3 regions of the Luteibacter sp. HAY1-4A genome follow, and region 2 is predicted to be linked to each of the others. Evidence: predicted binding sites of a transcription regulator. Region 2 holds the regulator's gene; each other region holds the start of a gene.
What was found. The regulator FliA, encoded in region 2, starts transcription of late flagellar genes. The targets are predictions, from matches to a motif close to TAAAGTTTNNCNNNCNNNGGCCGATAA.
Positions count from the first base shown of each region.

Region 1: a site for FliA is predicted at 2,756-2,782, ahead of ACPYOD_RS01965 (methyl-accepting chemotaxis protein). Genes of this name have one in related genera too.
Region 3: a site for FliA is predicted at 5,687-5,713, ahead of ACPYOD_RS08935 (HD-GYP domain-containing protein). Genes of this name have one in related genera too.

Region 1 is NZ_JBNDHZ010000004.1:13,317-23,381, forward strand. Features, by position in the region: gene ACPYOD_RS01950 (PepSY-associated TM helix domain-containing protein) at 1-1, shown strand, start outside; gene ACPYOD_RS01955 (hypothetical protein) at 1-183, shown strand, start outside; gene ACPYOD_RS01960 (glycosyl hydrolase family 95 catalytic domain-containing protein) at 195-2,486, opposite strand; gene ACPYOD_RS01965 (methyl-accepting chemotaxis protein) at 2,812-4,362, shown strand; gene ACPYOD_RS01970 (SRPBCC family protein) at 4,465-4,971, shown strand; gene ACPYOD_RS01975 ((2Fe-2S)-binding protein) at 4,987-5,451, shown strand; gene ACPYOD_RS01980 (xanthine dehydrogenase family protein molybdopterin-binding subunit) at 5,448-7,616, shown strand; gene ACPYOD_RS01985 (LysR family transcriptional regulator) at 7,620-8,603, opposite strand; gene ACPYOD_RS01990 (class II fructose-bisphosphate aldolase) at 8,770-9,636, shown strand; gene ACPYOD_RS01995 (TonB-dependent receptor) at 10,043-10,065, shown strand, end outside.
Region 2 is NZ_JBNDHZ010000010.1:30,991-41,055, reverse strand. Features, by position in the region: gene flhB (flagellar biosynthesis protein FlhB) at 1-197, shown strand, start outside; gene flhA (flagellar biosynthesis protein FlhA) at 200-2,308, shown strand; gene flhF (flagellar biosynthesis GTPase FlhF) at 2,400-3,731, shown strand; gene ACPYOD_RS04915 (P-loop NTPase) at 3,780-4,655, shown strand; gene ACPYOD_RS04910 (RNA polymerase sigma factor FliA) at 4,652-5,383, shown strand; gene cheY (chemotaxis response regulator CheY) at 5,415-5,816, shown strand; gene ACPYOD_RS04900 (protein phosphatase CheZ) at 5,826-6,467, shown strand; gene ACPYOD_RS04895 (chemotaxis protein CheA) at 6,475-8,517, shown strand; gene ACPYOD_RS04890 (flagellar motor protein) at 8,519-9,259, shown strand; gene motD (flagellar motor protein MotD) at 9,256-10,065, shown strand, end outside.
Region 3 is NZ_JBNDHZ010000020.1:63,652-73,716, forward strand. Features, by position in the region: gene ACPYOD_RS08900 (GAF domain-containing protein) at 1-233, opposite strand, end outside; gene ACPYOD_RS08905 (biliverdin-producing heme oxygenase) at 226-849, opposite strand; gene ACPYOD_RS08910 (putative signal transducing protein) at 850-1,242, opposite strand; gene ACPYOD_RS08915 (alkaline phosphatase family protein) at 1,253-2,521, opposite strand; gene ACPYOD_RS08920 (hypothetical protein) at 2,575-2,985, shown strand; gene hutU (urocanate hydratase) at 3,127-4,800, shown strand; gene msrA (peptide-methionine (S)-S-oxide reductase MsrA) at 4,899-5,573, opposite strand; gene ACPYOD_RS08935 (HD-GYP domain-containing protein) at 5,749-6,996, shown strand; gene ACPYOD_RS08940 (putative bifunctional diguanylate cyclase/phosphodiesterase) at 6,993-8,243, shown strand; gene coaE (dephospho-CoA kinase) at 8,349-8,954, opposite strand; gene ACPYOD_RS08950 (prepilin peptidase) at 8,951-9,820, opposite strand; partial or broken gene ACPYOD_RS08955 (type II secretion system F family protein) at 9,900-10,065, opposite strand, start outside.

The DNA of each region.
Region 1 (10,065 bases), on a different contig from region 2:
AGGCTCCTCTCCCGGTCGCATGGCAGCGTATGGCGTTGGCCCGTCGCGCTGGCCATCCTTACGCTCGCGGGCCTGTTCATGGCGCTGTTGGGTAACAACGCACTGTGGCGCATCGGCTCATGGACTGCGTTGGCGGTACCGCTTTTGGTCATTGCCTGGAAACTCGGGGCAGCGCGGAAATAGCCGCTGCCCGTTCAACCGACGGTCACCGATTCACCCGGGCGAAGTACAAGATCCTTCTCCCACGCGCCGGATTTCAATCGCGTCCGCTCGCCGCCCACGCTGTGCACGGTTACCGACGTCACCTTCCCGTGCTTCCAGGCCAGGTCGACGCGGAAGCCGCCTCGTGCCCCGATACCCGTCACGCTCCCCGAGGCCGCCCATGCCTCGGGCAACGCGGGCAACAGCACGATCAAGCCGGGCCGCGACGACAGCAGCATCTCGAGCATGGCGGTCGGCGTGCCGAAGTTGGCATCGATCTGGAAGGCATCCGTGCCGTCGTCCAGCCTGTACATGTCGAACAGGTTCTGCGCCGTGCCATTGCTCCGGTTCTTCGATGGCGTGAGGTTGGTGCGGATAAGCTGGTAGGCCTTCTCGGCGTTACCAAGTCGCGCCCAGCACATCGCGCGCCACGCACATGCCCAGCCGTAGCCGCCCGTGCCTCGCGCCTCGAGCAGGCGGGTCACCGCGTCGATCAGCGCAGGTGGGCTGGCATCCTTCCGGATGCGATCGCCCGGGAAGAAGCCGACCAGCGGCGACAGGTGCCGGTGCTCTTTCTCGCCGAGATCGTCCGGCGTCATCCATTCTTCCAGCCAGCCGGTCTTGCTGCTCACCTGTGGCAGGTAGAGCCGCGCCTGGAGCTTCGTTATCGTCGCCGCATATTCGGCATCCTTACCGAGCAGTGCACCGGCCTGGCGATAATTCTCGAACAGGTCCCATACCCATTCCTGCGCATAGGTAATGCCCTTCGCATCGGTCGGACCCTGCTCGGGCGACCAGTCGGCATCGTCGATCAGCACGTCGCGCATATCGCCCGTCGCCGGGTCCTTCACGCTCACGGTAAGCAGCCGGGATTCCCAGAACTCGCACGCGCCTTTCAGCAGCGGGTAGATACGCGCCAGGTACGCCCGGTCCGGGTTGTACTGATAGTGCTGCCACAGGTTGTTGCACAACCAGGCATTGCCGGCGGGGTGCCAGCGCCAGCCGCCGTTGCCGTAGATGTTGGTGGAGATGCCGATGGTCCAGCCCGCGATCTTGCCGGAGCTGTTGCGGTAGCCGCTGCGCGGGTCGTTGAAGTGCTGCCGGGTGATCTCGGTCCACGCATCCACCTGGCTGAGGCAGTACTCGGTGAATGGGTCGAAGCACGACGGCAGCCCCGCGCGGTCGGGCAGCCAGTAGTTCATCTGGATATTGATGTCGTTGTGGTAGTCGGCCATCCACGGCGACAGGTTGCTGTCGATCCACGGGCCCTGCAGCCCGGTGGGCAGGCTGTTGCGGGAACCGGCGATGGTCAGGTAGCGGCCGTACTGGAGGTACGTGGCTTCCAGTTCCGGGTCCGGGGTGGAACCGGGTGCCGCCATGGCCTGGAGGCGCGCCCACGTATCCATGCCGCGCTGTGCCTTTGGCGAAGTGCCCAGGTCGACGCGCATGGTATCGAACAATGCGCGGTAGTCGGCCACGTGGGTGTGCAGCAGCACGTCCGGAGACAGCCGGGCGGCCGCCAGCGATTTGGCGATCGACAGCTGCAATGGAACGATCGACGGGTCCATGTAGTTCTTGGCGCCATCGGGCGTGTAATTGGTTCCACCGCAGACGATCACCGTGAGCGCGTCACAGTCCACAAAGTGGAGACCCCGCTCGTCCGCACCGATCCTGCCGGACCCCGCGACGGCCATGACGTTCGTCGCGTACTTCAGGCTGTTATCCAGCGTGCCGTGGAATCGGCTCGCAGCGGCGGGCTTGGACCACGGCAGGGCCTCCGCTTGCGGCGTATCGCCATGCATGCCATGCAGCGCGAGGGAGCCGCCGAAGGTGCCGCCACCGGTTTGCGAGAGGCGGACGACGATAGCGTCGTCCGGGTGACTGGCAAATATCTCCCATGCGTACCTGGCACCATCCTTCCGGTATGTCACGCGCAAGGTGCCCCGGTCCAGGTTCAGCTCACGCCGATAATCGGTGATGTGCGCCGCTTCGTGCCCGTCGATCGACAGGTGGAGCTTGGCCAGCATCACCAGGGCGCCGAAGTTCTCCGCGGTGTAGTCGAACTGGCCATCGTCGCCGAGCGTGACGTCGCGTTTCCCACGCCACATCGAGGCGTCGGTGAGGTAGAAGCAGGTAGACGCCGGATCGCCGCCTACGAGCGCGCCGAGGCGGCCGTTGCCGATGGGAAGGCCTTCGCGGAGCAGGTTCGCTTCCTGTGCCGGCGTGCCGTACCAGAGCATGTGCTTCGGCGACGTCGCAGGTAGGGGGCCTACCGGACGCTGCACGGGCTTGCTTTCGGCGAACCTGGGTAGGGCGAGCCACGCAGCGATGCCGCAAGGCCGCCGATCAGCTGCAGGAAGTGGCGTCGGCCTATGGGATCGGCATATGCCGGGCCGACGACGGTCTCTCGATCTTCATCGCTCGCCATTCGCGCTCCGGAGCCCCGATGAGTCCATTTGTTGGACAAATCAAATCTAAGCGGTGCGGGTCGGGATTGTCATGCTGCGCCGCAGCTTCTCGCTGGCCTATTCAAGATACGCATAGCAGCTATGGCTAAACACCGGCGCAGACAAGCCGATACGGCATCACCTTGTCACGGATGCCTCTACGATGCGATTCACGGTGGGACGCAAGATCTTCGCGGCGATGAGCGCCGGTTTCCTCATTGCGTTTGCACTCGGTGGCGTGGGCCTGTTGGCCCTTACGTTCACCTTTGGCGATCTCGATGCGATGTTCCACCGGAACCTGCTTCCCGTGGCCCAGGTGGGACACATACGGTCGGCGATCGCGACCGAGCGGGGCGCGGTAAGCCGGGCCCTGTTGTTCGGCACGCCCGGCGCGGCCGACGACGCCAAACGTCTCATCGCCTCGCTGGACCGCGATATCGACAAGCGCTGGGCCGCGTACCGTTCGGACAGCATGGCGTCGGCCGAAGGCACCGACGCGGCACGGCAATTCGAAGGTGCCCGGACAGCCGTGGCCCCGTTGATCGCGAAGACCCTCGCCATCCTGGGCGACGGCCATCGCCAGGAAGCGACCGACCTTGCGCTGCATGGCCTGGCCGCCGCTTTCGACGCCGAGAGCGCCGCCATCCTGCGCAACGTGACACTGGTCGAAGGCACCGCGGGGCAGCAGTTCAAGGCTGCCGAAGCGCGCCATGCGCGCACCTTTGAAATCAGCCTGGGGATCATCATTGCCGGCCTCGTCATCCTGTGCGTGGCCGGATGGCTGCTGTTCCGAGCCGTGATGACACCCCTGCGGGTCGCGAGCCGCCTCGCCGCCGATATCAGCCAGGGCACCCTGAAGCATGCGCTCAGCGTGGTGGGCAACGACGAGCTGAGCGACACCTTGCGTTCGCTGGCCACCATGGACGACACGCTCGCCACGGTGGTCGAACAGGTCCGCGAAGGTGCGCGAAGTGTGTCCATGGCGGCAGCGGAGATTTCCCACGGAGTGGACGACCTGTCGCAGCGGACGCAATCGCAGGCGGCGGCGCTGGAGGAGACGGCCGCGTCGATGGAGCAGATGGCCGCGTCGGTACGGCAGAACTCCGAAGGCGCGCGCACCGCCGAGGCCGTGACCAAGGCATTGCGCGAGGATGCGAAGCGGGCCGCGGACATCGCGCACTCCGCGGAAGATGGCATGCGGCGCATCCAGGAGGCCGCGACCAGCATCTCCGGTATTGCATCGTTGATGGACGAGATAGCGTTCCAGACGAATCTGCTGGCCCTCAACGCGGCGGTGGAGGCGGCACGTGCCGGCGAGCAGGGCAGGGGTTTCGCGGTCGTGGCGGCCGAAGTACGCCAGCTCGCGCAGCGCAGCGCCAGCTCGTCGCGCGAGATCCGCAAGCTCGCCACCGATACGGGCGAAAGCGTCGCGCATGGCGCGGAGCTGGTGCGCTCGACCGGCCGCTCGCTGGAGGCGATCCACAGCGGCAGCTCACGCGTCGCCGATATCGTCGCGGAGATCGCCGCGGCGTCGGGCGAACAGGCTTCGGGTGTCGACCAGGTCGTCCAGTCGGTATCCGCACTCGACGAGATGACCCAGCAGAACGCGGCGTTGGCGGAAGAGGCGAGCGCGGCCAGCCGGGCGTCGCTGGAGCGGGCGAGGGAGCTGACCCAACAGGTGGCCTTTTTCCGCTTCGTCGAACCGGAGGAATGAGCCCCGCTCATTTCCCACCTGCAATCAATTCACTTCCCGCGGGCGCGCGATGCGGCCAACATCGTCGTGCTGGAACGGTTCCGGTGATGAAGGCTGCTTCCTGTGGAATGCCACGATCCCCACATCATCGAAGCGAGTGTGACGATCGGGCGGCCTGTCCGGACCGTGTACGCGTTCTATCGGGATTTCAACAACCTGCCTAGCTTCCTGGGTGACGTCATGGCGGTAGAGTCGATCGATCCATCGACCACGCGCTGGACGATCCAGGGCCCGTTGAAGATAGCCTTCCGCTGGACGATCGAGGTGACCGAAGAGGTCGAGAACACCCTGATCCGTTACCAGACCGTTGCCCATCCGGCGCGCCGGGTCCGCTGGGACATACATTTCGCACCGGGCCCCGATACCGGCGAAACCGTGGTGCGCGAAGCGATGCATACGCCGCTAGGGTCCACGGGCCTGAAGCTCCTGGCCTGGATCGGCAAGCCGGCGGCGAAGGAAGTGGCGGCCAACCTGCGCCGGCTGAAGGAAGTGCTGGAAACGGGCCAGGTCCGCGACCGCAGCTATGCGGTGCCGGGGAAATTTCCACCGTCGGATGCGACGTCCATCTGAGATCCAGGGGTTCTCATGTCCTTCTCCCTTACCGTCAACGGCACGAGCCACGAGGTCGATGTCGACGACGACATCCCCCTGTTGTGGGTGCTGCGCGACGTGCTCGGTCTCACCGGTACCAAGTTCGGTTGCGGTGTGGCGTTGTGCGGCGCATGCACCGTGCAACTGGACGGTGCGCCGGTGCGCTCATGCGTGCTTCCCGTGCGCGCAGCCAGCGGCCGATCCATCACCACCATCGAGGCCATCGGCGAGACGCCGCAGGGACGCGCCGTGCAAACGGCATGGCTGGAACTCGACGTGATCCAGTGCGGCTACTGCCAGTCGGGCCAGATCATGTCCGCCGCCTCGCTCCTTGCACAGAAACCAAAGCCCACCGATGCCGACATAGACGCGGCGATGTCCGGGAATGTCTGCCGTTGCGGTACCTACAAGCGGATCCGGGCGGCCATCCATCGCGCCGCGGAAGGACAGTCGACATGAGCGCCACCAACCTGGACAGCCCGCGCCGCCGCGATTTCCTGCGCACCGGGGCCGCCGTGGGCGGTGGCCTCCTGCTCAGCCTGGTCTTGCCATCTGCCGTCCGTACGTCCTGGGCGGAACCGGCAGCCCAGGAGTTCGCGCCCAACGCGTTCATTCGCATCGACCGCGACGGCCTCGTGACCCTGGTGATGCCGATGGTCGAGATGGGGCAAGGAACCTATACGTCGCTGCCCATGCTGCTTGCCGAGGAACTGGAGGTTGGTCTCGACCAGGTGCGGCTGGAGCATGCGCCCGCCAACGATGCCCTGTATGGCAACGCCATCCTCCATGTGCAGTCGACCGGTCTTTCGTCGTCCGTGCGTGCCTTCTGGACGCCGTTACGCCAGGCAGGCGCCACCGCACGCATGCTGCTGATTGCCGCCGCGGCGAAGCAGTGGCACGTCGATCCCGCCAGTTGCACGGCACGCCACGGCGTGGTGTCGGACGCTGCCGGTACGCGCCACTTGTCCTATGGCGCCCTGGCGGAAGCGGCAGCCCGCCTCCCGGTGCCCAAGCCGGACAGCGTGGTCCTGAAAGACCCCAAGGACTTCACGCTGATCGGCACGCCGGCTCGCAGGTTGGACACCAGCGGAAAGGTGAACGGCCAGGCCAGATTCGGGATCGACGCCGCGGTTCCCGGAATGAAGGTCGCCACCTTGGCGCAGTCGCCCGTCTTCGGTGGCAAGGTGAAGTCCGTGGATGAAAAGGCCGCATTGGCGGTCAAGGGCGTGCACCAGGTCGTGCGTCTCGACGACGTCGTCGCCGTCGTGGCCGACCATATGGGCGCGGCAAGGAAGGGACTGGCCGCCGCGGCCGTGCAATGGGACGAAGGCGTCCATGCCACGGTAGGGCAAGACGACATCGTGAAGCAGCTGGTCGATGCCTCGGTGAAGCCGGGCGTCGTCGCGCGCAACGATGGCGACGCCCAGAAAGCCCTGGCGAGCGCCGCACAGCGGCTCGATGCCATCTACGAGGTGCCCTTCCTCGCCCACGCGGCCATGGAGCCGATGAACTGCACCGTCCATGTGCGCAAGGACGGGTGCGACCTCTGGGTCGGCACGCAGGCACCCACGCTGACCCAGGGACTGGTCGCCCAGGTCACCGGACTGCCGCCCGCATCGGTGCAGATCCACAACCATTACATCGGGGGCGGGTTCGGCCGGCGTCTCGAAGCGGACGGAAGCGTGCTCGCCGCGCGGATCGCGCAGCATGTCGACGGCCCCGTGAAGATCGTCTGGAGCCGCGAGGAAGACATCCAGCACGACATGTACCGGCCCCACTACTACGACCGCCTTTCCGCAGGCCTCGGTGCCGACAGGAAGCCGGTCGCGTGGACCCATCGCATCGCCGGCTCGTCGATCATCGCCCGCTACCTGCCGTTTCTCTACAAGAACGGCTACGACTTCGACGCGGTGGAGGGTGCGGCCGAACCGCCCTACGCGATTCCCAACATCCACGTGGACTATGTTCGCGTGGAACCGCCGGGCATTCCCACGGCCTTCTGGCGTGGCGTCGGCGTGACGCACAACGTGTTCGTGGTCGAGTCTTTCCTCGATGAACTCGCGCACGCGGCGAAGCAGGATCCGGTGGCGTATCGCAAGGCGTTGCTGGGCAAGAACCCGCGGGCACTGGGTGTGCTGACCCTGGCGGCCGAGAAGGCCGGATGGGGCTCGCCGCTGCCGAAAGGCCGGGGGCGAGGCATCTCGCTGCAGTTCGGCTTCGGCAGTTACCTCGCGCAGGTTGCGGAAGTGGATGTCGCCGCCGACGGGACCGTGCGCGTCCACCGCCTCGTCTGTGCCATCGACTGTGGCCTGGTGGTGAATCCGGATACCGTCGCGGCGCAGATGGAGGGCGGCTCGCTGTTCGGCCTTACCGCCGCGCTGTACGGCGCCATCACGTTGCGTGGCGGCCGCGTGGAACAGAGCAATTTCCACGACTACCGTCCGATGCGCATGAACGAAACACCGCTCATCGAAACCCATATCGTGAAGAACGCCGAGGCGCCCGGCGGCATCGGCGAAGCCGCTACCGCCATCGTCGCGCCCGCCGTGACGAACGCGATCTTCTCGGCGACCGGCAAGCGTGTCCGCAAGCTGCCCATACAGGCGGCCCTGGCCGCCTCATAGCGATCAGGCCGTGGCGTCCCGCAGGTAGCCGGTTGCGCGCCGCAGTACCGCATGCAGCCATTCGTGCGAGTCGTCCCCCGTCAGGCGGTCATGCCATAGCGAGGTGACGTCGAAGCGCTTCGTGGCATAGGGCAGCTCGTGCACGCCGATCGCATGAGTCTGCGCGAGCACCGTCGCCAACGGCCGCGGAACGATGGCCGCAAGGTGTGCGTCTTCGTGGAGAAGGGAAGGGATCGCCAGGAAGTGGGGCAGGGAGACGGCGATGCGCGGCGCCCTGGCGCATTCCGTGCGGGCGCGTTCCAAGGAGAGCCTGTCGTACATCTCTGACCGCCGCGCCAGGCCGCGCTCGGAGATGTAACCGTCCACGGCGCCATCCTGGTCGCCCCCCAACGAAACGACCACGAGCGAATACGCCGCAAGATCCTGCATGGTCACGGTGCCGCGCGGGGGCGGCACTCGGGTGATCAGCACGTCGTCGTAGTCGAACAGAAAGTTCGAATGAAACCTCGGGGCCGCCGTGGAGAAGGTGCCGATCGCGATGTCGATCCTGCCAAGGTCGAGTTGTTCGGCGAGGTCGATACGGGTGGACGGCCGAATGACGATATCGACGTGGGGCGCCTCGACGGCCAGGATCTTCAGCAGGTGCGGCATCACCACGGTCGTCATGAAGTCGCTGGCGGCGATCGTGAATACCTTGCTCGACGTGGCGGGATCGAACTTCTGCAGGCCTATGGTGGATTCGAGCGAGGCCAGGGCCTGCCGCACCGCATCGGCGAGGGCCAACGCTCGCGCCGTGGGCTGCATGCCCGTGACCGTGCGGACGAAAAGTTCGTCGTCCAGCGTTTCGCGCAGCCGCTTCAGGGAATGGCTGACCGCGGACTGGCTGAGGAACAGTTTCTGGCTGGCGCGCAACACGCTGCGTTCCTGCATCACGGCATCGAAGACGCGAAGCAGGTTGAGGTCGAAGTTGCTGAATGTACCCGTCATGCCGCGAACCCGGCTCGTTTCACATGTTGCATCGGATGCATGTGGCCCCTGAAACAGTTTCACTTCCATGCGGCCCGAGGAATGCCGAAGATACGACGATGGTAGTCGATTCCTCCGGACGAAACCTTGTCCATAACGCGCGTGTCGTCGCAGCAGCGGAGTTACCATGCTTGACCTGAAACTCACCCTCGAGCGCGCGGAAGAACGCGGTGTCGCCGTTGCGCACTTCAATGTGTCCGACTTGGCGGTCCTGAAGGCGGTTGCGTCGTCCGCCCGTGAGTTGTGCTTTCCCGTCATCGTGGGCGTGTCCGAAGGCGAGCGGGAATTCGTCGGGGTCCGGCAGATTGCCGCATTGATCCGCAGCATCAGGGAAGAATTCGACTTCCCGATCTTCCTGAACGCGGATCACACCCACTCGCTGGCGAAAGCGATCGAAGCCGCGAAGGCCGGTTTCGACGCCGTGGCCTTCGACGGTTCCGCCATGCCTTTGGAAGAAAATGCTGCCAAGACCCGTCAGGCCGTCGAGGAACTCAAGTCGATCAATCCGAAGATCCTGGTCGAAGGGGAGATCGGCGACATCGGTTCGGGATCGGAAATCCACGACAAGGCGCCCGATCTGTCGAAGAGCCTGACCACGCCCGAAGAGGCGGCGCAGTTCGTCGAGTCCACCGGCGTGGACATCCTGGCGCCCGCGGTGGGCACGCTGCACGGCATGTTCCGCCTGGCGCCGGGGCAAGCCCCTCCGCACCTGGACATCGACCGCATCGGCAAGATCAAGTCCCGCACCGGGGTGTTCCTGACCCTGCACGGCGGGTCGGGTACCGCCGACGATGAGTTCACCCAGGCCATCGCGGCCGGCATGAACATCGTCCACATCAACACCGAACTCCGCATCGCCTGGCGGCAAGGCCTCGAAAAAGGCTTGGCGGAGCGTCCGACCGATGTAGTGCCTTACCGGATACTGCCGTTCGCCGTGGATGCGGTGACTCGGGTGGCTTCCGCACGCATGCGCTTGTTCAACGGCAAGCATTGAGCCGGCCCGCGGCATGGTCCGCGGTTAGCAGACGGCTACCTTCATGACGGCTCGCCCGTGGCATATGTCGCGGGCGCGATGCCGTCTTTTCCGATATCCGGTTCGTCGGCAGCCCCGATGCCTGCCCGGCAGGGCGAAGCCTGTCAGGCCAATTGTTGGACAAATGAATCTAAAGTAAGCAGATCGGACTTGTCATGCTGCGCCGCAGCTTGTGGCCGCGAAGAAGCTGGGCAACGATGAATAAGTAGGACAAATTGCGGGAGCTGCAAAACCGCTCTGCCAATATTCGGGGTGACGGGGAACAACGAGGCTTTGTGGTGCCGTCGTGGGGATCGGCACCGGTGAGTTTCGTGCGGCAATCCGTGTGTGCTCACTGGGGTTTTCCATAAAGTCGGGGAGGGTAGCCGTGCAGCTGACGAAACTGGTTGT
Region 2 (10,065 bases):
CTCCGTTGGCACGAGCCTTGTATCACACGACGGAAATCGGACGCGAAATCCCCTCGGCGCTCTACATCGCCGTGGCCCAGATCCTGGCCTACGTGTTCCGGCTGAAGCAGGCGATCGCCATGGGCGACCTCCCGCCCGATCTCCCGACGCAGGACATCGACCCTGATCTCATGGGTCCCTACCGCATGGACAACTGACGATGGCAGCCAGCACCACCCTCATGGGCACCTTCCGCCAGATCGGCCGCCGCGGCATCGCGGCGCCGGTGGCGATGCTGATCATGCTCGGCATGATGATGCTGCCCTTGCCGCCGTTCGTGCTCGACCTGCTGTTCACCTTCAACATCGCGCTGTCGCTGGTGATCCTGCTGGCCACGATGTACGTGATGCGGCCCCTGGAACTCGCCTCGTTCCCGACCGTGGTGCTGTTCGCCACGCTGCTTCGCCTGGCGCTGAACATCGCGTCCACCCGCGTGGTGCTGCTGCACGGCCACAACGGCCCGGGCGCGGCCGGCAAGGTGATCGAGGCCTTCGGCGAATTCGTGATCGGCGGCAACTTCGCCGTGGGCTTCGTCGTGTTCGCCATCCTCACCATCATCAATTTCGTGGTGGTGACCAAGGGTGCCACCCGCGTGTCGGAAGTGACGGCCCGCTTCACCCTGGACGCCATGCCCGGCAAGCAGATGGCCATCGACGCCGACCTCAACGCCGGCCTGTTGACGCAGGAACAGGCCCGCGAGCGGCGCCAGGAAGTGCGCGAGGAAGCGGATTTCTACGGCTCGATGGACGGTGCGTCCAAATTCGTGCGCGGCGATGCCACCGCCGGCATGCTCATCCTCGCCATCAACATCATCGGCGGCTTCTTCATCGGCATGCTGCAGCATGGGCTGTCGGCCGCGGAGGCCGCGCGCACGTACACGCTGCTCACCATCGGCGACGGTCTCGTTGCCCAGGTGCCGGGCCTCATGCTCTCCATCGCCACCGCGGTCATCGTCACGCGCGTGTCGAAGTCGCAGGAGATGGGCAAGCACGTGATGGGACAGCTCTTCGGCCAGCCCAAGGCGCTGGCCGTGGCGGCCGCCGTCCTCGGCACGATGGGCCTGATCCCCGGCATGCCGAACCTGCCGTTCCTCCTCCTGGCCGCCATTGCCGGCTTCGCCGCGTGGAAGCTGCACCAGAACCAGATGGCCGCCGCGGCCGGCGTCGCTGCCGGTACCGGTGCGCCGGGCACGGAACTGGCGCTGGAATCCGCGCCGCCGGCCGAGCGCCTGGAGCTCTCCTGGGAGGACGTGGCGCAGGTGGACACCATCGGCCTGGAAGTCGGCTACCGCCTCATTCCGCTGGTGGACAAGGCGCAGGGCGGCGAGCTCATGGCCCGCATCAAGTCCGTGCGCCGCAAGCTGTCGCAGGAACTGGGCTTCCTGGTGCCTTCGGTGCACATCCGCGACAACCTCGACCTGGCTCCGCACGGCTATCGCATCTCGCTGATGGGCGTGCCCATGGGTGAGGCCGAGATCCACACCGAGCGCATGCTCGCGATCGATCCAGGCCGCGTGCACGGCACGATCAACGGCATCGCCACCCGCGATCCGGCCTTCGGGCTCGACGCGGTATGGATCGAGCCAGGCCTGCGCGAGCACGCGCAGACGCTGGGCTACACCGTGGTCGATCCGGCCACCGTGATCGCCACGCACCTTTCGCACATCCTGCAGAACCACGCGCACGAACTCATCGGCCACCAGGACGTGCAGCAGCTGCTCGACCGGCTGGCCCAGCAGACGCCGAAGCTCGTGGAAGACCTGGTGCCCAAGCGCCTGTCGCTGGGTGTCGTGGTCAAGGTGTTGCAGAACCTCCTGGCCGAACGCGTGCCCATCCGCAACTTCCGCGGCATCGTGGAATCGCTGGCCGAGCATGCGGGACAGAGCCAGGACCCGGGCGTCCTCGCCGCCGCGGTGCGCGTCACTCTCGGACGACAGATCGTGCAGGAAATCGCCGGTCTCGGTACGGAAGTGCCCGTCATTACTTTGGCGCCGGAACTCGAGCAGATCCTCCTGCAGTCGCTGCAAGGCGGTGGCCCCGCCGGCGCGGCGGTGGAACCGGGCCTGGCCGATCGCCTGCAGCAGAGCGTGGCGGACGCGGCGCGTCGCCAGGAAGCAGCTGGCGAACCGGCCGTGTTGCTGGTGTCGCCGGCGCTTCGTCCGTGGCTTTCACGCTTCACACGGCATGTGGCCCAAAACCTGCATGTACTTGCGTACAACGAGGTTCCGGACAACCGACGCGTCAAGCTGGTGACGGCCCTCGGACGGTAAGCAAAGAGACGACGCGCGATTGGGCGCGAACCAAAAACAGGCAAGCGGCGTTCCGGGATGAGGACGCCAGGATGAGGGAAGGATAGAAACGATGAAAATCAAGCGATTCGTTGCGCCGGACATGCGCCAGGCCATGCGCCAGGTAAGGGACGAGCAGGGTCCGGACGCCGTGATCCTCTCCACCCGCCGGCTGGACGACGGCATCGAGATCATCGCCGCGCTCGATTACGACGAGGCTCTGGTGCGTGAAGCAGGTTTCGGCTTCGACCAGCCCAAGCGCGAAGAACCGCCGATGCGCGCCGTCCTCGACGAGGCCGGGCGTGCCGCGCGCATCGACCAGGCTCGTGCCGCGACGGCCGCCGCCGTCGAGCGCGCTGCGAAGTCGGGTGCCCCTGCCAACGGCAACGCGCCGCAGCGACAGTCGAGCGCGGCGCTGGCCGCCAGCGTCGCCGACGTGGTGCGTGCCGCCACCGTGGTGCCGAACAACGACGCCGCCGTGAACGGCGTGCGCGCCGAAATCAACAACCTGCGCGAGATGCTCGAGGTGCAGCTCTCCACGCTCGCGTGGAACCAGATGGATCGCGAGCAGCCGCTGCGTGCCCGCGTACTGCGCGAGATGACCCGCCTCGGCATCGACGGCGACGTGGCCCGCGCGCTCTGCGCCGAGCTGCCGCCCGGCATGACCCCCGACCAGGCGCGTTACCTGCCGCTGGGCCTGCTCTCGCGCAACATCCGCACGAGCGGCCGCAACTTCGACACGGTGGGTGGCGGCGTCACGGCGCTTGTCGGCACCACCGGCGTCGGCAAGACCACCACGATCGCCAAGCTCGCCGCGCGCGCCGTGCTGCGCCATGGCGCATCGAACGTTGCGCTGATCAGCGCCGACCAGTACCGCATCGGCGCCGGTGCCCAGCTCGAACATTACGGCCGCCTGCTTGGCGTGCGCGTGTTCAATGCCCACGACGCCACCAGCCTGCGCAACGTGCTGCTCCAGTTGCGCGGCCGGCACACCGTGCTCGTTGATACCGCCGGCCTGGCCGGCAACGATCCCAAGCTGCAGCAGCAATTCGAAACCCTGCGCGCTACGTCCGACGTGCGCGTATGCCTTGTGCTGGCGGCCAATGCGCAGGCGCAGGCCATCGACAGTGCCATTCGCGCCTACGCGCCGCTGGCACCGCAGAGCGCCATCCTCACCAAGCTCGACGAGGCGCCGTTGATTGGTGGTGCACTCTCGGCCCTGATCCGCCACAGCATGCCGCTGGACTACACGACGGACGGGCAGCGCGTGCCCGAGGACATCGCCTCGGCGGACGCGCGCAAGCTGGTCTGTTTCGCGGCCCAGCTGCTGAAGCAGCACAACGAAGAACCCGACGACGCCTTGCTGGCCGAACGTTTCGGCACGGCGACCGCCGCACTGGCCTGACGGCCCCACGGAACACAGACAGAACACATACGGGCAGTGACTTCCTTCATGAGCACACACGTCGATTCCACCCAGGCCGCCGGCCTCAACTGGCTCGCCGACCGTCGTCCCACCCGCAGCATCGCGATCGCGGGCGGCAAGGGCGGCGTCGGCAAGACCACGGTGGCGGTCAACCTCGGCATGGCGCTCGCGATGGGTGGCCGTGACGTCCTCCTCCTGGACGCGGACCTCGCCATGGCGAACATCGACGTCCTGCTCGGCCTGCAGCCCACGCGCCACCTGGGCCACATGCTGGAAGGCGACTGCCGCATCGAGGATCTGATCCTCGAAGCCGCTCACGGCCTGAAGGTGATCCCGGCCACGTCCGGCACGCGGCGCATGGCGCAGCTGCCGAACATCGAGCACGCCGCGGTCATCCGGGCGTTCGACGAATACCCGCTGGCTCCGGAGTACCTGATCGTCGATACCGCCGCCGGCATCTCCGACAGCGTGTCGATGTTCGCGGCGGCCTCGGACGAGGTGGTGGTGGTGGTCTGCGACGAACCCGCGTCGCTCACCGACGCCTACGCGCTGATCAAGGTCATGAGCCGCGAGTTCGACGTCAACCGCTTCCGCATCGTGGCGAACATGGTCCGCCACGCCCAGGAGGGCCGCCAGCTGTTCGAGAAGCTGTCCCGGGTGACCAATCGCTTCCTCGACGTGTCCCTGGATTTCATGGGCATGGTTCCGCACGACGAATACCTGCGCCAGGCCATCCGCCGCCAGTCGGCCGTGGTCGACGCATGGCCGAGCAGCCGGTCCGCGGTCGGATTCAAGAATCTGGCCAGGTCGGTCGATACATGGGGTGAACCCGAACCCCGGGCACAGGGTCGCATCGGCTTTTTCGCCGAGCGGTCCCACTTGGGAGGAGGGCTGCCACTGTGAGCGTCGCGACCGAATATCTGGAAATCACGCGTATCCCGGCGGATCAACTGGTAAAGACCCACGCGCCGCTGGTGCGCCGTATCGCCTATCACCTGATGGGCAGGCTGCCGCCAAGCGTGGATGCGAACGACCTCATGCAGGCCGGAATGATCGGACTGCTCGAGGCCGCAAGAAATTACTCGCCGACTCGCGCGGCCAGCTTCGAAACCTATGCGGGTATCCGCATACGTGGCGCCATGCTGGACGAACTGCGCAAGACGGACTGGACCCCGCGCTCCGTCCACCGGAAGTTGCGCGAGGTGGCGGAGGTGACGCGGCAGATCGAAAACGAGACGGGTGGCGACGCCGAAGACGCCGAGGTGATGAAGCGGCTGGGCATCGACGCCATGGAATACAACCAGATCCTGGCGGACGCGGCGAGCGCGCGGTTGTTGAGCCTGACGGCGCCGGAAGGCGACGAGGGCGCGGCGATCGACGTAGCCGATCCGGACGCGACGGGTCCGGAAGGCATGTTCGAGCAGGAAGGCCTGCGGGACGCCCTGGCGCAGTCGATCGACGGGCTGCCCGAGCGCGAAAAGCTGGTCATGTCGCTGTACTACGATGAAGAACTCAACCTGAAGGAAATCGGTGCGGTGCTGGGTGTGAGCGAGTCGCGGGTGTGCCAGATCCACGGCCAGGCCCTCATTCGCCTCCGTGCACGCATGTCGGGTTGGAAAGACAAGCATTGACGAACGCGCAGTAGCAAGGCGGAGATAAGTTTTGGACAAGAACATGAAGATCCTCGTGGTGGACGATTTCTCCACCATGCGACGCATCGTCAGGAACCTCCTGGTGGAACTGGGTTTCACCAACACCCTGATCCAGGAGGCCGAGGACGGCAACGCCGCATTGGCACTGCTGCGCGCGCAGCCGATCGACCTCGTGGTCACGGACTGGAACATGCCGAACATGACCGGCATCGACCTGCTCCGCGCCATTCGCGCCGACGCGGCCCTGAAGTCGCTGCCGGTGCTGATGGTCACCGCGGAAAACAACCGCGACCAGATCATCGCCGCCGCGCAGAGCGGCGTGAACGGCTATGTCGTCAAGCCGTTCACCGCGGTCACGCTGAAGGAAAAACTCGACAAGATCTTCGAACGACTCGCTGCGGCCGCGGGCTAAGGAACGACGATGAACACCATGCTTTCCACCGGCCACGACGTGGCACCCGAACTGCGCGAGCTGCTTGGCGCCGACGATCCGGCCGCCTTCGAGCAAGCGCTGGACAACCTCCTGCGCACGCGCGAACAACACCTGTTCCTGGCGCTCGGCCACCTCGCGCGCGACCTGCACGAGTCGGCCCGCCGCCTCGCGGCCGACATTTCCCACGACGGCGTGCCGGGCAACATGAGCGATGCGCGCAAGCACCTGCGCGACGTGCTTGAAATGAGTTCGCAGGCGGCCCATCGCACACTCGACTTCAGCGAAAAGCTGCGTCCTCAGGCCCAGGCGCTCGCCCGCCAGGCCGATGAAGTGCTGGTGCTCGACCAGGCCGATCCGGCCTTCGCCACCAATGCCACGGCGCTCGCCGTGCGCGTGGGCGACTTCGCGCAAAGCTGCGACATCGGCTTCGGCGAGATGGTCGAAGCCCAGTCGTGGCAAGACCTCTCCGGCCAGCGCGTGGCCCAGGTGGAGGCCTTCATGGCCAAGGTCGAGTCCTCGCTGGTGGAACTCGTGCGCCTCACCGGCTCGCTCGCGGGCGGGTCGGCGCCGGCCGCCGACAAGGTCAGCCAGGACGAAGTGGATCGCCTCCTCAGCGAATTCGGCTTCTGAGCGCCCTATGAGCGTGGAGCTGGACAACGAGCTGCTCAACGTCTTCCTGATCGAGGCGCGGGAACTGCTCGAGAGCCTGGGCGAGCAGCTCGTGGACCTCGAGTCTTCGCCGGAAGACGCCGAACTGCTGAACGCGGTATTCCGCGCGTTCCACACCGTGAAGGGCGGTGCGGGCTTCCTCGGCCTCAATCCGATGGTGGAGCTCTGCCACCGCGCCGAGGATCTCCTGAACGAGGCGCGCAACGGAGCCATCGTGCTCAACGCGGGCTTCATGGACGCCTTGCTGGAGTCGCTCGACCTTCTCAACGACATGATGCGTGCCGCCGACGGCGGCATGCCGATCGATGCCGCGCCGCGTTCGCTGCTCGATCGCCTGCTCATTCCGGGCCGCGCCGTATCGGCGCCTCCGGTGGCGCTCACCGCACCGGTGGCCGCGCCCGCCGCCGGCACCGTGCCGTCGCGCCCGTACGATCCCATCGAAGACGAATTCGAGGCGATGCTCGACGCCGCGCGCAGTGAGCGCGAGCCCGCGCCTGCTTCGTCGGGCACCATTTCCGACGACGAGTTCGAGGCGCTGCTCGATTCCCTCTACGGTACCGGGGCACCCGGGGCCGAGCCGGATGCATCCGAGACCATGGCGCCGGTCGTGGCTGCCACGCCGGCACCGGTCGCGGCAGACCCCAACGGCATCAGCGACGACGAGTTCGAAGCGCTGCTCGACAGCCTGCACGGCACCGCCGCGCCGGGTGCGGCCGCCGTCGCCGCCACGGCGGAAGCGGCCGTCGCCGCGCCGCCTCCGGTGGCTCCGGCTCCGCAGGCGGCTCCCGCGCCTAAGGCCGCGCCCGCTCCGGCGACCGAGAAACGGCAGGCCTCTACGGCCGACACCACCGTTCGCGTCGACACCCATCGCCTCGACGGTCTCGTCGATGCGGCAGGCGAGCTCGTGCTGGTGCGCAACCGCCTCACCAGCCTCGCGCCGCGCGGCACCAACGATCCGATGGAACGTGCCATCGGCGAACTCGAACGCGTCGCCGAAGACTTGCAGAACGCCGTGTTGCGCATGCGCATGCAGCCGGTGGGCAAGCTGTTCTCGCGGTTCCCCCGCATCGTCCGCGACCTGGCGCGGCAGCTCGGCAAGGAGATCGAGCTGGTCACGGAAGGCGAGGACACCGATATCGATCGCACCGTGGTGGAGGCTCTCGCCGATCCGCTGGTGCACCTGTTGCGCAATGCCGTGGACCACGGCATCGAAATGCCAGACGTGCGCGCCCGCGAAGGCAAGCCGCGCGGCGGCACGGTACGGCTGGCCGCTGGCCAGTTCGGCGACCGCATCGTCATCACGGTAACCGACGACGGCAAGGGCATGGATCCGGAGGTCCTGCGCCGCAAGGCCGTCGAAAAGGGCCTGATGGACGAGGAACAGGCTGCCCGTCTCGACGAGCGCGAGTGCTACGAGATCGTGTTCCGCCCGGGCTTTTCCACCGCCAGCCAGGTCTCGGATATCTCCGGCCGTGGCGTCGGCATGGACGTGGTCAAGACCAAGATCGTCGAACTCGGCGGCACGTTGTCGATCGACTCGCGCGTGGGCCACGGCAGCACGGTGCGGCTGTCCGTGCCGCTCACGCTGGCCATCCTGCGCGTGCTGATGGTGCGCGTGGGCAATCGTCTTCTTTCGCTGCCGCTGTCGAACGTGGCCGAGGTCTTCGAGCTCGTGCCCGGCCAGATCCAGGAACTGGACGGCCGCATCGTCGCGTCGCATCGCCACCGTGCGCTGCCGCTCGCCGATCTCGGCCGCTGGGCCGGTGCGGCGGGGAAGGGCGGCCACGTCGTCGTGGTGCAGATCGGCCACCAGACGCTCGGTTGCCTCGTTGACGAAGTGCTCGGGCGCGAAGACGTCATGGCCAAGCCCCTCGGTCCGTTCCTCAAGGACGTGCCGGGCGTGGCCGGCGCCACCATCACCGGCGACGGCCGCATCTCCCTCGTGCTCGACCTCGCGGGTCTTGCCGACGATGGCGACCAGGTCCTGCCCACACTGAGGATGGCTGTCTGATATGGATATCGTGAGCGTCGTCGGCACGATCCTGGCCTTCGTGGTCATCATCCTGGGCACCATCCTCAAGGGGTCGAGCCTCGACGCCTTGTGGAATCCGGCCGCGTTCATCATCGTTTTCGTCGGTACTTTCGCGGCGCTGCTCGTGCAGACACCGGGCGCGGTGCTCAAGCGCGCCTGGAGCATGCTGCCCTGGGTGTACCGCCCGCCGGATATCGAGTCCGAAGACCTCGTCAGCCGCATCGTCGGCTGGAGCGAAATTTCCCGGCGCACGGGCCTGCTGGGCCTGGAGCCCGCCATCGAGCGCGAAACCGATCCCTTCATTCGCAAGGGGTTGCAGCTGCTCGTGGACGGCACCGAACCGGACGCCATGCGCTCCGTGCTCGAAGTGGAGGTGTTCGCACGCGAACATACCGACATCGAGGCGGCCAAGGTTTTCGAGAACGCGGGTGCCTATTCACCCACCATGGGCATCATCGGCGCCGTCATGGGCCTGATGTCGGTCATGCAGAACCTGGCTGAGCCGAGCAAGCTCGGCCACGGCATCGCGGCGGCGTTCGTCGCCACCATCTACGGCATCGGCCTGGCAAACCTGCTGGCCCTGCCGATGGCCTCTCGTCTCAAGGGGCTCGCACGCCGTCGTTCGCAGATGCGCGAGATCCTCGTCGAGGGCCTGGTCTCCATCGCCCAGGGCGACAACCCGCGGCACATCGAGAGCAAGTTGCAGGGATTCCTGTCGTGAAGCGCCGTCACCAAGAGGAGCACATCAACCACGAGCGCTGGGCGATCCCCTATGGGGACCTCATCACGCTGCTGCTCGCGTTGTTCGTGGTGATGTATGCGGTGTCCGCGGTCAACGAAACCAAGTTCCGCGTGATGGCCCAGTCCATCAACGAAGCCTTCAATGGCACCGGCAAGGTGATCGAACCGATCCGCGAGGCGACGCCCGCCGCGCAGGTACCGTTGCCGAACCAGTCGCGCGCGCCCACGGCCGCACCCATCGCGAAGATCGACGTGCCGATCCCGCCGCGCAACCTGCCGCTGCCCGGACATGAAGGCGCGGCACCGGTGCGGCAGGAAAGCTCCAGCGTCAACACGGCGCCGGCGGCGAATACCTCCATCGGCAAGACGGAGGATGCGAGCCTCAGCCAGATATCCGACGAAGTGCAGCGGGCGATGAAGCCGCTGATCGACAAGAGCCTCGTAAGTGTGCGGCAGACGCGCGACTGGCTCGAGATCGAGGTGCGCACGGACATCCTGTTCCCGGTCGGCGTCGCCAGGCTGCAGGGGCCGGCGGAAGACGTGCTGCGCAAGCTCGCCGGCATCCTGGCGCCGTTCCCGAATGCGATGCGCATCGAGGGGTATACGGACAACACGCCCATCGCCACCGCCACGTTCCCCTCCAACTGGGAACTGTCGGCGGCGCGTGCGGCTACCGTCGCGCGTTTGCTTACTCTCAGTGGCGTCGATCCGCATCGCGTCGGCATCATCGGCTGGGGCGAATTCCGCCCCACCGCGAACAACGCCACGGAAGACGGGCGCAATCGC
Region 3 (10,065 bases), on a different contig from region 2:
TGGGCCGGCCGCTCGTCGCCGAGGAGACCGGTCGGAAGTTCCACCACTTCGTGCAGGGGCGCGTCGAGCGCCGCTTCCACATCGACGCCGGTGACCTCGCCGATGTTTTCACTGGCCTGGAGGATCGTCTTCGTGGCGGCATCGACCACGAGCAGCACGCCGTGCGGCTGGACGGAACCTGGAATGTGGATCGGCTCGCGATCGCAGAGCGTGAGGTCGGGAAGCTCAGACATGCGCGGCATCGTCCTGTAGCGTCTGTTGGTAACGTGCGAACATGCGCCGCGCGCCCTCGATGGCTGCCTGGATCGCGGACGGTTCGGCCAGTGCGCGGTCAAGCAACGACTGGAAGCGTCGCCAGGGCCCGGTGGCTTGCTCTCCCACACCGTAGAACCGGTGGGGCAGGGCGGGAAACTTACGGCGAAGCAGCTTTACGATGAAGCGCCCGCCCAGCGCGGAACCCTCGATCACGTACAACTGCCCCCAGGCCTCGGGTGCCAGCACGTCGCCGCTATCCAGCCCGCGCTCGCGAGCCATGGACGCGTCGGGGTGTGGTTTCGTCGCGGGTGAGACTCCCATCGCCGCGAGGTCGCATGCCAGTGCTTCCGCGCGGGAGGCGTATGGCCATCCGTGCCGGACGCGAAGTGCTTCGATGTCGCCGGTGCGCTCGGCTTCCCACGCGCTCAGCAGACGCCACTGCGCCGCCAGAAGCCCGCGGTATCCGTTTTCGTCCAACTCTCCGGCCAGCAACCGCGCCATGAGCGGCGAGGCCTCGGCCGCATCGTGCGCGGCACGCGTGGATTCGCGGAGGGCGACATGGGCGATCGGGCCGAACGCGCAGGCGCCCTCCACTCAGAGCACCTGGGTGGCCTTGAGCACGACCACCAGCATGACGCCGGCGACGATGGCGAGCGCCATCAGGCGCACGCGGGAGGCGGTGCGCTGTGCCGGGGGCCGGTAGTCCGGCTGCCGATGCAGGCGCAGTTCTTCCTGGAAGCGCACGGCCGGCTCGATGCCGATGTCTTTCAACAGCCCTCGCGCCCTCGGGAAATCGTCGGCGCTCTTCACCCATACCTGCGGCCACGAATCGCGGTCGTTGCTGCGCTCCGAATAGCTGAAGCGCTGGTACGTGGGCCGATTCCAGCTCGAGCGGTTGGTGACCGTCGTCTCGATGCCGTGCTCGGTGAGCAAGGCGACGATCCGGTCGATGTTGTCCTGGCGGGGCGAGGTATAGATCTGGCGCATGCCGCCGATTCTACGGGAATCGGCCCGTCCCGGTGGCCGGCACGCGCAACGCACCCTTCACGTCGTCCAGATGGCCGTCGTTCGGCAATGGCTGCAGGCCCAGCAGGTGGGCAAGGAGCGGATAGATGTCCACGTTCGGGAACGGTGCGATGCGGACCCCGCTCGCGATGTCCGGACCGTGCGCGACGAACAGGGCGCGCATGCTGGGATCGAGGTTGTCGTAGCCGTGCTCGCCGCGAGACATGGGGTCCTTCCGTTTTGCCAGCACCTCGTGGCTGGTGATGGCCCACCCCGTCTCGGCAAGGCAGAGATAAGCGGGTACGCGCGGGTTCGTGCCGTAATCCAGGCGGGCCGGAAGGTCTTCCTTGCGATAGCACCGCATGTGCGCATGCGGGCCGAGCAGGCGCGCCACCGCGTGCGACGCGTCCACGCCCTGCTTCGCATTGAACGTGGCCATGACGCCATAGGACACCGCGTCCAGCGACGCCAGATCGGTTTCCTCGTCGGCGAACACGATGTTGCCGCGGGGCACGTCGGCCATGCCGTGGTCGGACACGACGACCAGGTTAGTGGTGTCGTACAACCCCCGGCGGCGCAGTTCCGCAACGAGGTAGCCCAGTGCGTCGTCGACCGTGCGCAGAGCGTCGTTCACCTGCGCCGAGTCGGGTCCGAACTCGTGACCTGCGTGGTCGACATCGTCGAAGTAGAGCGTGTCGAACGCGGGCTTCGTGCCCGGTTCGTCGATCCACGACATCAGCTTGTCGACGCGTTGCCGCGCCGTCAGCGAGTCGTCGAAGGGGATCCAGTGGTCCGGCCTCATTCCGTGAATTTCCGCTTCCGTGCCCGGCCAGAACATCGTGGCGGTGCGCAGGCCGTGCTTCTGGGCCGTGACCCAGATCGGTTCGGCTTCCGACCACCAGCGGCCGTCGCTCGTGGCGTCGCGGTTCGCGAGGCTGAAGGTGTCCAGCTTCCTGTCCCACATCGTGTTGTTGACGATGCCGTGGTGGTCGGGCACCAGGCCGGTCACCAGCGTGTAGTGGTTGGGGAAGGTCAATGACGGGAACGACGGCAGCATGTACGGCGCGCTGGCACCGTCGCGGACCAGGGCCACGAGATTCGGCGTGAGGCCGCGGTCGATGTAATCGGCCCGGAACGCGTCGATCGAGACGAGCAGCACGGCATGGCGAGCGGGCGAAGACGGCGGCTGCGCGGCGCAGCCGCACAGGAACAGCACGAGGAGCGTGAGTAGCGCGCTCCAGCGCGACAACATGGTGTTCATGGGAAAAGACGTAGGCTCTTGGGCAGACAACCCTTCCATGATGGACGAGTCCCATGACCAATTCATCACGTAAATTCCTGCTGGTCTTTCTGGCCGCTTCGCTGCCCGTCCTGGCCCTGGCCCAGAGCCAGCCCGCGAAGCCCGCGCCGCCGCCGCGCCCGAAGCCCATCGTCATCACCACGCCCAGCCCGAGCCAGCAGTGGCAGCGTCAGGTCGACCGGCAGCAATTGCAGGACCGGCAGAACCAGAACGCGTTGCGCGAGCAGCTGCGCCAGGGCAACCTCGACCGCCAGCGTACCAACGCCTCCGATCCCGCCCTGCGCGACCAGCTCGATGCGGCGGACCGCAGCCAGCAACAGCTGTACCGCGCCCGCCAGGACGCCGCGGCCCGGCGCTACCAGACCCTGCCGCAACCGGAAACGACGCGCAACGCGCCCGCCCGGTCCGGCACCGCTTCCCACTAGCCAAGGATCGGGGGTTACCTGTGGGAAGCGCGCTCGCGCGCGAACGAGTTTGCCGAAGCCTGCACCGATGCGCCCCACACTGGCGACGGGTCGCAGGCCGGGACCATAATCGGGGATTCCCTGGATCGACGGAGTTCCCCGATGACCGCTGTCACGCGCATCGACACCACCCGGACCGTTCGCGCACCGCGCGGCAGCGAACTTACGTGCCGTAGCTGGCTGACGGAAGCGCCGTTCCGCATGCTGCAGAACAACCTCGACCCCGAGGTGGCCGAGAACCCGGCGGAACTGGTGGTTTACGGTGGCATCGGCCGCGCGGCGCGCAATTGGGAATGCTTCGACGCCATTCTTCGCAGCCTGCGGGAACTGCGCGACGACCAGACGTTGCTCGTGCAATCGGGCAAGCCGGTGGGCGTTTTCCCGTCGCATCCCGACGCGCCGCGCGTGCTCATCGCCAATTCGAACCTCGTGCCGGCGTGGGCGAACTGGGAGCACTTCAACGAACTCGATCGCAAGGGCCTGATGATGTACGGCCAGATGACGGCGGGTTCGTGGATCTACATCGGTTCGCAGGGCATCGTGCAGGGCACGTACGAAACCTTCGTGGAAATGGGGCGGCAGCACTACGGCGGCAGCCTTGCCGGGCGCTGGATCCTCACGGCCGGACTCGGCGGCATGGGCGGCGCACAACCCCTGGCGGCCAGCCTGGCCGGCGCATCGTCGCTGACGATCGAATGCCAGCAGAGCCGCATCGATTTCCGTCTGAAGACGCGCTACGTGGACGAGCAGGCGGCCGACCTCGACGACGCCCTGGCGCGCCTCGAGAGATATGGTAAGGAAGGGCGCGCCGTGTCGGTGGCGCTGTTGGGCAATGCCGCGGACATCCTTCCGGAACTCGTGCGTCGCGGCGTCCGTCCCGACGCGGTGACGGACCAGACCAGCGCGCACGACCCCGTGAACGGTTATCTCCCGTCGGGTTGGACGGTGGAGGAATGGTTCGAGCGCCGTAAGTCCGACCCCGCGGGAACCGCCCGCGCGGCCAAGGCCTCCATGCGCCGGCATGTGGAAGCCATGCTCGCGTTCCACGCGATGGGCGTTCCCACCTTCGACTACGGCAACAACATCCGCCAGATGGCCAAGGACGAGGGGCTGGCCGAGGCGTTCGCCTTCCCTGGCTTCGTCCCCGCCTTCGTGCGGCCGCTCTTCTGCCGTGGTGTTGGCCCATTCCGCTGGGTGGCGCTGTCAGGCGACCCGGAAGACATCTACAAGACCGACGCCAAGGTGAAGGAGTTGATCCCCGACGATCCGCACCTGCACCGCTGGCTGGACATGGCCCGCGAGCGCATCAGTTTCCAGGGCCTGCCGGCCCGTATCTGCTGGGTCGGACTGGGACAGCGCCACCGCCTTGGCCTGGCGTTCAACGAGATGGTTCGCAACGGTGAACTGAAGGCGCCGGTGGTGATCGGCCGCGACCACCTCGATTCCGGCTCCGTGGCGAGCCCCAATCGCGAGACGGAGGCCATGCGCGACGGCAGCGACGCCGTGAGCGACTGGCCGCTGCTGAACGCCATGCTCAACGTGGCAGGTGGCGCCACCTGGGTCAGCCTGCACCATGGCGGCGGCGTCGGCATGGGCTACAGCCAACACAGCGGCGTGGTGATCGTGTGCGACGGTACCGAAGCTGCGGACAAGCGCATCGCACGGGTGTTGTGGAACGACCCCGGCACCGGCGTGATGCGTCACGCCGACGCGGGCTATCCGGAAGCCATCGCCTGCGCGAAGGAGCAGGGCCTCGACCTGCCGATGCTCGGCTGAACATATTGTGGGAGCCGCTTCAGCGGCGATGGGGCTTGAGACATGCTTGCCGCTGCCGCGGGATCGCCGGCGAAGCCGGCTCCCACAGATTCAGTCTTTCACCGCCCGTTGGCCCATGAAGCCACGTAGCGCTCCGGATAAAGGCGCTGCAACGCCAGCACCTTCGGCCGGTCGTTGACGGCGATGTACATGGAGTCCGGGTTCAGGCGCATGTAGTCCTGGTGGTAGCCCTCGGCCGGATAGAACGCCTTCAGCGGCGTGACCTCGGTGACGATCGGCGCCGGGAAGGCGTGGGCGGCCTTGAGCTGGGCCACGTAGGCCTCGGCCACCTTCTTCTGCTCCGGGTCGGCGTAGAAGATCGCGGACCGGTATTGCGTGCCGACGTCCGGCCCCTGCCGGTTCAGCAGCGTGGGGTCCTGCGCTACCGAGAAGAACACCTGCAGAAGCTGGCCGTAGGTGACCTGGGCGGGGTCGTAGACCACCCGCACGGATTCCGCGTGGCCAGTGTCCCCGTCGCTCACGTCGTCGTAGTTCGCATGCGCGGCGTCGCCGCCCGAGTAGCCCGAGCGCACGCTCTTCACGCCCCGCACGTGCTGGAACACACCCTGGACGCCCCAGAAGCAGCCCCCGGCGAAGACGGCCGTCGCGTCGCCGGTGCTGGCCGGCCGGGCGTCGACGACCGGTACGGGCACCTTCACGCCCTCCTCGCCGGCGGAAGCGGCGGAGCAGGCGGTGAGAGCAAGGAACAGGGAGGGAAGCAGGCGAAGGCGCATGGGGAAGCTCCTGGGAGTGGGCCTGCCAGATCAGACCGGCCGTTCCGGATTTTCCTGACAGGCCAACGGGCCGGTAGGGGAGGCTGGCCTTCACGTTTGCGGCGCCCCACTGCTAAAGGTCCGGTTGGCGGCGCCGATATCCCATCGGATGGGCAGGTGCGGTGGAGAGGGGACTGTGGCTTACGACCTGGTAGAGAGACGCGTGTTCGTTGCCGACCTGGCGGTCGGCATGTACGTGAGTCGACTCGATTGCGAGTGGTCGGATACCACGTTCCCGCTGCAGGGCGTGGCGATCACGAGCCAGGACGACATCGACAGGCTCGCCAGGTTCTGCAAGTACGTGTTCGTGGACCTGCACCGCCAGGTGACCCCCGAGCGCCCGGCCCTACGCCCGGCGCACGTGGCGGCACCCGTGCGTCCGGCACCGGCCCGCCCGGCAACGAACCCGCGGCTCGCGTCCCGCCACGTCTACCGGGACACCGTCCGTTTCGAGGACGAGGTGCCCTTGGCCCAGGAAGCGTTCGACAGCGTGGCACGCTTTGCCGAGCGGCTCGTGGACGACGTCCAGCACGGCCGGAGCATCGAGCCGAGCGCGGTGGAAGAAGCGGTGCGTCCGCTCGTCGCGAGCGTGCTCCGCAGCAGCGACGCCTTCGTGTGGATCGAGAGCCTCCGCCGTCGCGACAGCTACACCTACCAGCACGCCGTGGGCTGCAGCACGCTGGCCGCCGCGTTCGGCCGGCACATGGGCTTCGCCAGCGACGCCATCGTCAGCCTTGCCGCGGGAGGGCTGTTGATGGACGTGGGCAAGGCGCGGATTCCCGAGGAACTGCTCTCCCGCGCGGGCCCCCTCAACGACGACGAGTGGACGCTGGCGCGCCAGCATGTGGACGAGGGTGTGGCCATCCTCGATCACTCCGGCGTGACCGACAACGAGGTGCGCGACATGGTCCTCACCCATCACGAGCGCTTCGATGGCAGTGGCTATCCCGCCGGCCTGTTGGGCACCGAGATTCCCCTGCCCGGGCGCATGGCGGCCATCATCGACACCTACCACGCCATGTCGTCGCCCCGGCCCTACCGGCCGGCGGTGTCGCAGCATGTGGCCCTGCGCCAGCTGTACGCCGGACGCGAAGGCGCCTTCCAGGGAGAACTGGTCGAACAGTTCCAGGCGTGCCTGGGTGTATACCCCACCGGATCGCTCGTCGAACTCAATACGGGTGAAGTCGCCGTCGTGATGGTGCAGAATCATGCCCGGCGCCTGCAGCCGCGGGTGGCCGTTCTGACGCGTGCGGATAAGGGGCCGCGCGAGGATTTCCTCATCGTTGACTTGATGAACCAGGCGGACCCCGTCCGCCGCGAAATCCTGCGCACCCTGCCGGCAGGCAGTCATGGCATCGATCCCAGGGAGTTTTTCATTCAGTGAGCGAACGTGCCGACATCCTGCCAGCGGTGCAGATCATCCTAGACCGGGTCGTCCCGGATTCCGGCTGGCGTGCCGTGCTGGTCGTGCGGTTGCAGGGCATGCGCGAGGCGCAGCTGCGCTTCGGATACGAGTTCGGCAACCGGATCATGCTCGCGGCGCGGGAGCGCCTGGTGGAAGCCGTGCGCCACTTCGATACCGTCTTCGTCGCCGGCGACGACACCTTCGTGGTCGTGCTGCCGTCGGTTCGCAACCGCACGCATGCGCTGCTGGCCGCCACTCGTATCGTCGGTGCCTTCGACGCGCCCCTGCTGCGGGGCGACCGGCCCTGGCACGGCCGTCCCATCGTGGGCGTGGCAGTGCATCCCGAGCACGGCACCTCGGCGGAGCTGCTCTATCGCCGCGCGGAACTCGCGCACGACGAAGCCTTGCGCGTGGGCGAGTCGTTCGCGCTTTACCAGCCCGACGCCACGCCGGTGGAAATCCTCTACGGGGAGTTGCGCGAAGACATCGAGGCGAACCGCCTGCATGTGGCTTTCCAGCCGCTGCGCGACCTGCGATCCGGCGAGGTGGTGCGCGTGGAATCGCTTTCGCGCTGGACCACCACCGCCCAGGTTCACGTGGCGCCCGCCGACTTCATCCAGTTCGCCGAACGCAGCGACCTCATCGTGCCGCTGACGCGCTGGAGCCTCAACGCGTCCCTGCGCCACGCGGCCGCGCTGCATCGCGGCGGATGCCCATTGGACGTCGCCATCAACCTGTCGCCGCGCGTTTTTGCCGAGTCGGGGTTCGCCGAGCAGATGCTGGGCGCCATGGAGATCTGGGGCGTGCCGCCCACGGCGGTGATCGTGGAGATCACCGAAACCGCGCTGCTGACCGACCTGGACATGAGCGTGCGTGTGCTGCGCCATCTGCGCGATCGCGGTGTGCGCGTAGCGATCGACGACTTCGGCACCGGCTATGCCTCGTTCGCGTACCTGCGCCATTTCCCCGCGACGGAATTGAAGATCGATCGCAGCTTTGTCGATGCCATGAACACCGACAGCCGCACGGAGCTGCTGGTGCAGGCGATGATCGACGTGGCCCATCGCCTCGGCATGGAGGCTGTCGCGGAAGGCGTGGAGAACGAGGCGACGCTCCTGCGCCTGGTGGAGATGGACTGCGACCTCGTCCAGGGCTACCACATCGCCGAGCCGATGAAAGCCGAGGACTTCGTGTCCGAACGCATTGCGGCGGCGGCGCTGATCTAACCGGCTGGGCCTGTCCCCCGTAGGAGCCGCCATGGCGGCGAGGGAACCTCGCGATATCTCGCAAGCGTGCCTCGTCGCCATGGCGGCTCCTACAGATCGAGCGGGCTACCTGCTGCCGGCCAGCCCCCGGTAGCGCTTGTCCAGGGCCCGCACCGCCTCGTCCAGGGCCGCCTCGTCGCCATCATTGACGATCACATCGTCGGCCATGGACAAGCGGTGTTCCCGCGAGGTCTGGGCTGCGATCATCTTTGCCGCCAGGGCCGTGTCGATGCCGTCGCGCCACGTCAGGCGTTCGATGCGCACGGCCTCCGGGGCATCCACCACCAGCACGCGGTCCACCCACGCGTAATGCGCGCGGTTCTCCGCCAGCAGGGGAATCGACAGGATGCAGTAGGGGCCAGCGTCGGCTTCGACGGCGTTGCGCAGCCAGGTGCGGATGCGCGGATGGAGGATGCCTTCGAGCGTGGCACGGGCTGACGGATCCTCGAACACGCGCTTGCGCATGGCCGCGCGATCCAGCCGGCCTTCGCCGTCCAGGGCATCGGGACCGAAAGTGCGGGCCACTTCCGCCAGCGCCTCCGAGCCGGGCTCGACGACGGCGCGGGCCGCTACGTCGGCATCGTAGGCATGGATGCCCAGGGCCTCGAAGCGCCGCTCCACGGCGCTCTTGCCCGACGCGATGCCACCCGTGAGCGCGACGACGAAGCTCATTGCAATCCGGTGAACCGCACGTAGGCCGCCAACAGCCGGTCGCCGGCCAGGAACCATACCCAACCGGCTGCGGCGATATATGGACCGAAAGGAATCGGCACATCACGCTGGTGGTTCCGGAAAAGCATGAGGCCGCCGCCCACCAATGCGCCGATGAGGGACGACAGCATGATGACCGGCAGGAGGGAAACAGGCCCCATCCAGGCGCCGAGGGCGGCCAGCAGCTTGAAATCACCGTAGCCCATGCCTTCCTTGCCGGTAAGCAGCTTGAACAGCCAGTAGACGCTCCACAGGCTGAGGTAACCGATGAGCGCCGCAAGGATGGCCGACGAGGGCGCCACGGGCAGCGGCTGCCACGCCGGGATCAGCGACAGGCCCAGGCCGATCCAGAGGAGGGGGTAGTTGAGCTCGTCCGGCAGCAGCTGCGTGCGCGTGTCGATGCCGGAAAGGGCGATGAGGAAGAACGTGAAGACCAGCCCTGCGAGCGCAGCCGGCGTGGGTCCGAAGTGCCAGACGACCAGGGCGCTCGCCACGCCCGTGAACAGTTCCACCAGCGGATACTGGGCCGAGATCTTCGTGCCGCAGTACCGGCACCGTCCGCGCAGGAACAGCCAGCCGAGGACAGGGATATTGTCGTGGGCGGCCAGGCGATGCTTGCACTGCGGACAGTGCGACGCTTCCAGCGCTACGCCAGGCGGCTTCGGTTCATCCACCGGCTCCAGTTCCAGTACCTCGCGTGCCTGCCGGCGCCACTCCCACTGCATGCGCGGGGGCGTGCGCAGGATGACTACGTTGAGGAAACTGCCCACGAGCATGCCGAAGACGGCGGCGAAGGCGATCCAGAGGGCGAGCGGCAGTTCGGGCATGGACGGTCCGTGGTCAAGAAAAACCCTTCGCCCGCGAAGGCGAAGGGTTCTTATTGTGCCTTGCTTGCGGCGGCGTGGATCAGACCGTGCCGGCCAGCTTGAAGATGGGCAGGTAGAGGGAGATGACCATGCCGCCGACGAGGACGCCGAGGATGACCATGATGAAGGGTTCGAGCAGGCTGCTGAGCGTGTCCACCGCCGTGTTCACCTCTTCCTCGTAGAACTCCGCCACCTTGAACAGCATG